Reyranella humidisoli: one gene and its partner. Each later gene encodes a partner of the first gene's protein in a complex. Links are inferred from orthologs where the notes say so. Each region holds a gene or a part of one and is shown on either strand. Other genes may lie near its edges. The genes, in order: hisH and hisF.

Region 1 (3,161 bases):
GGCCGAACCCGTAGCCCACCGCCCCGACCGCGAAGATCGAGACGGTCAGGAGGAGCCGTAATATGTAGGCCGGCACATGGGCGTTCAGATTGCGCCTGTTCGTCAGCGACAGGTCGATCATCTCGTTGAGTGACGTGAGCAAGAGGCCCGAGATCGGCGTCGGCGAGCGTTCGGCCACGGTGCGGGCGAGGGCCCATATCTCGGACTGGAGGTTGTTCGTGCGCTGCAGCAGCTCCTCGGGCGGCGAGGGGTTCGAACCGGTCACTACCGCGATGCGGACTTCGGTGTACTCGCGCAAGAGCTTTTGCAGCGCCGCACCCTCTGCGCCCGTCCCGACGCTGGCGCGCAGCCAGACGGTGCCGATCGCATTGGCCTCGGCCAGGACCGAATCGCGGCGCTGCTGGTAGCGGTCCGAAGCCATCGACAGCGAAACGCCCAGCAGGAACGCCAACAGACCCATCATGCCGGCCGTCGCGAAATTGACCGACGATTTCTCGCCTTCGGTGGGGACATGACGACTGGCGGCGAGCCGCCCGAACCGGACGCCGATCTCAAGGGAGGCCAGCAGGATCAGCAGGACGAGGAGGCCGGCGAGGTGAAGGTTGCCGCTGGAAAGCCTGCCGAGGAAGGCGAACAACGTGTCGAAGGGGCCGAGGGACATGCAGGCGAAGGATCGGCGATCAGTCCTCGCGGAACAAGGTCGATCTCGCCGGATCCGTCGCCATCCGCTCTTTGACTAGGGTCCCGCCGCGCCCAGCGATATCGCGGCGTCCCGGCAGGCCGTCTCGCATGCCCGGCAGGCCTTGGCGCACAGGCAGCAGTGGTCGTGCTCGTCGACATGCAGGTCGCATTCGGCGGCGCAGGCTTCGCAGAGTCCGGCACAGGTTTCGGCCATGCTTCGCAGCAGGACTGAATTGGAGGCGGTGACACGCGCCAGCGCCGGACCTGTGGTGGCGCAGGCCTCCGCGCAATCCAGCGCCAGCCGGATGCAGCGGGAGAGGCTGACCGCGGCATCGTCGAGGCTCACATCGGCACAGGAAACGCAGGCCTCGGCACAGGCATGGCAGGCCTCGATGGCGCGCGCGAGGGGCGCGCTGAGGGACCCGCGGGCCGGCGGGAAGCGGGACGGCCTCGGATGCGCGTGCATGGCGTCTCCTCTGTTCATGAACAGCGGAGAAACGCGCGCGAAGCCGGTTGGTTACGGGATCAGGGTTTCCAGCGCAGGAAGTTGGCGATCAGCCGCAGGCCGGTGGCCTGGCTCTTCTCCGGATGGAACTGCGTGCCCGCGAGATTATCGCGGCCGACGATGGCCGTGACCGGTCCGCCATAGTCGGTCAGTCCCAGCACCGTTTCGGGCTTGCTGGCCGCAAGCTGGAAGGAATGGACGAAATAGGCATGGTCGTGCGGGTGGATCCCGTCGAGCAACGCGTGCGCCTTGAGGTCCGACAGCTCGTTCCAGCCCATGTGCGGAATCTTGAGATGATCCTTGCCCGGTTCTATGCGCACCACGTCGCCGGCGATCCAGTCGAGCCCGGCATGGATGCCGTATTCGACGCCGCGGGTGGCCATGAGCTGCATGCCCACGCAGATGCCGAGGAAAGGCTTGCCGCGCTCGATCACTTCGCGCTGCAACGTGTCGACCATGCCCGGCACGCCATAGAGGCCGGCGCGGCAGTCGGCGAAGGCGCCGACGCCCGGCAGCACGATGCGGTCGGCGGCGGCGACCTCGGCCGGTGACGACGTCACCAGCACGCGCGGGTCCGTGCCCGCCTCGCGCGCGGCGCGCTCGAAGGCCTTGGCGGCAGAGCGCAGGTTGCCGGAGCCGTAGTCGACGATTGCGACGGTCATGTCGGGGTGCCTAGAGCACGCCCTTGGTGCTGGGCACCGCCGTCGTCTGCCGCGGGTCGATCTCGACCGCGACGCGCAGCGCCCGGGCGATGCCCTTGAAGCAGCTCTCGACGATGTGGTGGTTGTTCTCGCCGTAGTGGTTCCACACGTGCAGCGTCAGGCCGCCCAGCTGGGCGAAGGCCTGGAACCATTCCTTGAACAGCTCGGTGTCCATCGTGCCAAGCTTTGGCTTGGTGAATTCGACCTTCCAGATCAGGTACGGCCGGTTCGACGCATCGAGCGCCACCTCGGTCAGCGTCTCGTCCATCGGGATGGTGGCGCTGCCGTAGCGGCGGATGCCCTTGCGGTCGCCCAGCGCCTTGGACAGGCACTCGCCCAGCACGATGCCGGCATCTTCCGTCGTGTGATGATAGTCGATGTGCAGGTCGCCCTCGGCGCGCAGCGTGATGTCGATCAGGCTGTGGCGGGAGAGCTGCTCGAGCATGTGGTCGAGGAAGCCGATGCCGGTCTTGATGTCGTAGACGCCGGTGCCGTCGAGGTTGATGGCGGCGGCGATGCGGGTTTCCTTGGTCGCCCGCTCCACGGTCGCGCGTCGTCCGCCGGCGCCGGGTGTGGTCAAGGGAGTGGTGGTCGTGGCCATGGGGAGGTTCATACAGGAACGCGGGCGGCACGGTCGAGCGCGACACGCGTCAGAATGACGCCGGCCAGCACGATCAGCCCGCCCAGCACCCGGGCGGTGGTGAGCGGATCGCCGAAGAAGGCCGCCGAGAGACCGACCCCGGCCACCGGGATCAGGTACATGTAGACCATGACCCGGCTGACCCCGAGCCGCTCCAGCCCGGCGGTGAGGCCAAGGAAGGCGACGCCCACCGGGAAGATGGCAGTGTAGAGCCAGAAGCCCAGCAGCCTGTCGTCGAGCCGTCCGAACTCGCTCAAGGAATCGAAAGCGAGCGAGATCGGCACCAGTACGAGCGAGCCGAGCAGGGTCGTCCAGGCCATGACCGGAAGCGCGCCCAGCCGCTGATTGTATGGCGCGCAGCGCTCAACATAGAGCGCCCAGGCGAAAGCCGAGAGCATCCAGAGCAGGGTGCCGTCCAGGCTGCCGAACGACAGCGTGACCGAGGTGAGGCTGTTGTTCACGACCAGCACGACGCCCGCGAAAGCCAGTACGATGCCGGCCCAGCCCAGCCCCGGCAGCCGCCGCCCGCCGAACCAGGCGAGGATCGCGGAGAAGGCGGTGGTGGTGGTCATCACGATCGAGCCCAGGCTCGGCGCGGTGCGCGTCATCGCCAGGCCCCAACAGGCCTGGAACA
Region 2 (3,256 bases), 420 kb from region 1 along the record:
CCCGAAGCGGCTCGAGGCGGCCCGACGCCAACTCCTGGCGCACGCCGCGGCAAATCCCGATCTCGCGTCCGTCTATCAGGCGCGCGCCGAAGTCTTCGCCCGGCGCATCGCCACCTTCGAGCCGGACGCCGTCGTGAAGCTATCGGAGCGACGCCGCGCCGAAGCCATCGGCTTCATGGACCGGCTCGAGCAGACGCTGGGCGACGGCCGCGGGGTCCTGGTACCGCCCGCCTACGGCGTCGCCGATGTCGTCTGGACCGTGTTTCTGGGACGGATGGAATTCGCCGGTCTCGGGCAGGAGATCCCGAAGCGGCCGGCGCTCGCGCGCTATTGGGCAGCCATGCAGGCGCGTCCCAGCTTTTCCGCTGCGGACATCTGGACGAAGTTTCACCTCGGCCGCCTGATCGGGGGGATCATCGGCATAAGCCGAAGCTGACGGCGACCGATCGGGGTGGCGCCCCGGGCCCCCCCGCGCTAAACCCCCGCCGCCATGATCCTTTTCCCCGCGATCGACCTCAAGGACGGCAAGTGCGTGCGCCTTCTCCGCGGCGACATGCAGCGTGCCACCGTGTTCAACGACAGCCCGGCCGCCCAGGCCAAGGCCTTTGCCAATGCCGGCTGCGAGTGGCTGCATCTGGTCGACCTGAACGGTGCGGTCGAGGGCCATCCGGTCAACCGCGCGGCGGTCGAGAGCATCCTGAAGGACGTCGAGGTGCCGACCCAGCTCGGCGGCGGCATCCGCACCATCGAGAGCATCGCGCAGTGGTTCGAGGCGGGCGTGAAGCGGGTGATCCTGGGCACCATCGCAGTCAAGGAGCCGGGCCTCGTGAAAGCCGCCTGCAAGCAGTGGCCCGGCCAGATCGCGGTCGGCATCGACGCCCGCGAGGGCATCGTCGCAGTCGACGGCTGGACCAAGCAGAGCACGGTGCGGGCGCTCGATCTCGCCCTGCGCTTCGAGGATGCCGGAGTCTCGGCCATCATCTACACCGACATCGACCGCGACGGCGCGATGGGCGGCGTCAACGTCGATGCCACGGTCACGCTGGCGCAACATCTCACCACGCCGGTCATCGCCTCGGGCGGCGTCAGCTCGCTCGACGATCTGCGCGAACTGAAGCCCACCGAGGAGTTCGGCATCGTCGGCGCCATCGTCGGCCGCGCGCTCTATGACGGTCGCGTGACGGTGCCCGACGCGATCCGCGTGCTGAAGGGCGAGTAGCGGCGCCATGCTCAAGGTCCGCATCATCCCCTGCCTCGACGTGAAGGATGGCCGCGTCGTGAAGGGCGTGCAGTTCGTGGGCCTGCGCGATGCCGGCGATCCCGTGGAGCAGGCGCGCATCTACGACGCCGCCGGCGCCGACGAGCTCACCTTCCTCGACATCACGGCCAGCCACGAGAACCGCGACACCATCCTCGACGTCGTCGGTCGCACGGCGGAGCAGTGCTTCATGCCGCTGACCGTGGGCGGTGGCGTGCGCCAGGTCGAAGACATCCGCCGGCTGCTGCTGGCCGGCGCCGACAAGGTCTCGATCAACTCCGCGGCGGTGGCGCGGCCGGAATTCGTGCGCGAAGCCGCCCGGAAGTACGGCGACCAGTGCATCGTCGTGGCGATCGACGCGCGCAGCACCGCGCCCGGCAAGTGGGAAGTCTTCACCCATGGCGGCCGCAAGGGCACCGGCCTCGATGCGATCGAGTGGGCGTGCCGCATGGCGGAGTCGGGCGCGGGCGAGATCCTGCTCACCTCGATGGATCGGGACGGCACCAAGTCGGGTTTCGATCTCGAACTGACCCGGGCCGTGTCGGATGCGGTGCCGGTGCCGGTCGTCGCATCTGGCGGAGTCGGCACGCTCGATCATCTGGTCGACGGCGTGACGAAGGGCGGTGCCTCGGCCGTTCTCGCCGCATCGATCTTCCACTTCGGCGAATTCACCATCTCGCAGGCGAAGGAACATCTCGCGCAAGCCGGCGTGCCGGTGCGACAAATCTCGCGCGCGACATGATTTTGGCGTAGAATCAGCACGGCGCCCGTCGAAGAGGCGTAGTGAAGTTTCTATCGCCCGTCCCCCTGGGCGCCGGAGTTCCCCGCGGATGGCGAAGAAGAAAAAAGCCAGGAAGGCTCGAAGCAAGCCCGGCATCGTCACGATCGACGAACATACGCTCGATCGCCTGTATCTCGTGATCGACAGCCGCAAGGGCGCCGATCCCGAAACGTCCTACACCGCGCGCCTGTTCAGCCGAGGCCGCCAGCAGATCGCCAAGAAACTGGGCGAGGAAGCCGTCGAGGCGCTGATCGAGGGCATCCGTGGCGACAAGCCCAAGCTCGTCGCCGAAAGCGCCGACATGCTCTACCACCTGCTCACGCTATGGGCCGCCGTCGGCGTGAAGCCGAAGGCGGTCTGGGACGAACTGGCCCGCCGCGAAGGCCTGTCCGGCATCGCCGAGAAGGCCAGCCGGAAGCGTTCATAATTGTCGTCCTGAGTGAAGCGAAGGACCTGGCAGAACGACCGGCGGACTCCTTGGCGGACGCCCGCTCAGTGCGGCGGCATCGGGATGAAGAGCGGCGGCGTGCGGGTCGACTTGCTGCGCGCCTTGATGTCCTCGTCGTTGGCGCCGTGCGGCTTCAGGTAGACATAATAGGGCGTGCGGCGCTCCACGACGTCGTTGCCGGGCTGCGCCTTCTCGCTCACCAGCAGGTCCGACTGGATGCGGACATGCATGTAGCCCGGAATCAGTTCGGCCCAGTTGGCGACGTCGGGCGTGAACACGACGTCATAAGTGTAGCCGTCCACCACCTTCACGACGCCCCAGCTCACGCCGGGCGCCGGACGTGACGGGACCTGCTGCCAGACCATGCCCGACTGAACAAAGACGGAGACCGCGTTCAGCATGACGTAGAGCGGACCGTTCGGGCTGACGTTCTGCAACGACAGCGTCATGCGGTACGACTTGCCGTCGGGTTCGTAGGCGATGCCTTTCAGCTCGACATAGAGCGAGCGCATCGCGGCGTTCTCGAGCAGCAGCCGCGCCTGGCGGGCTTCGCGCAGCGACCGCGCCTGGTAGAGGCCGACGGCGGCATCGATCGCGAAGGCCGTCAGCACCACCATGACGACGCCGATCGCGACCGGCGAGCGCCACAGATCGAAGCGGCGGCCGAGCTTCACGGCGACGGTGGCAGGCGCATCGACCTTGCGCGGCGCCGCCTCGCGCAGCTCATTCAGCAGGCCCGGCGCGGACGGCGCCCCGCCCGGCATCACCG

The links.
Region 2: the proteins of hisH (region 1) and hisF are in contact, whole or in part, in a crystal structure (PDB 6RU0), measured with the Thermotoga maritima proteins. The link is inferred for Reyranella humidisoli from one-to-one orthologs. Residues at the interface, in WP_004080484.1 of Thermotoga maritima: Asn15, Arg18, Arg22, Arg117, Leu118, Pro119, His120, Met121, Gly122, Trp123, Asn124, Asn134, Gly135, Tyr136, Tyr138, Val140, Tyr158, Glu180, Lys181, Ser182, Ser183, Lys184, Ile185; in WP_004080486.1 of Thermotoga maritima: Met1, Leu2, Ala3, Arg5, Ser40, Glu41, Asp45, Glu46, Ala70, Glu71, Ile73, Asp74, Ile75, Pro76, Phe77, Asp98, Lys99, Ser122, Gln123, Glu161, Thr195, Leu196, Asn247, Arg249, Glu251.

The regions. Positions count from the first base shown.
Region 1 is NZ_JAHOPB010000001.1:1,538,139-1,541,299, forward strand. What follows is about bases 28-2,874. They hold hisH (imidazole glycerol phosphate synthase subunit HisH), read right to left. Parts: upstream 1,849-2,874; coding sequence 1,207-1,848; downstream 28-1,206. Other genes in these bases: KQ910_RS07520 (bestrophin-like domain), read right to left, coding at 28-661; KQ910_RS07525 (four-helix bundle copper-binding protein), read right to left, coding at 737-1,147; hisB (imidazoleglycerol-phosphate dehydratase HisB), read right to left, coding at 1,859-2,488; KQ910_RS07540 (DMT family transporter), read right to left, coding at 2,497-2,874. In the rest of the region: more of KQ910_RS07520, read right to left, coding at 1-27; more of KQ910_RS07540, read right to left, coding at 2,875-3,161. UniProt on the Escherichia coli protein: IGPS catalyzes the conversion of PRFAR and glutamine to IGP, AICAR and glutamate. The HisH subunit catalyzes the hydrolysis of glutamine to glutamate and ammonia as part of the synthesis of IGP and AICAR.
Region 2 is NZ_JAHOPB010000001.1:1,116,859-1,120,114, forward strand. The notes cover bases 172-3,113. They hold hisF (imidazole glycerol phosphate synthase subunit HisF), read left to right. Parts: upstream 172-1,226; coding sequence 1,227-2,000; downstream 2,001-3,113. Other genes in these bases: KQ910_RS05440 (glutathione S-transferase family protein), read left to right, coding at 172-436; hisA (1-(5-phosphoribosyl)-5-[(5-phosphoribosylamino)methylideneamino]imidazole-4-carboxamide isomerase), read left to right, coding at 491-1,219; KQ910_RS05455 (phosphoribosyl-ATP diphosphatase), read left to right, coding at 2,089-2,466; KQ910_RS05460 (hypothetical protein), read right to left, coding at 2,532-3,113. In the rest of the region: more of KQ910_RS05440, read left to right, coding at 1-171; more of KQ910_RS05460, read right to left, coding at 3,114-3,256.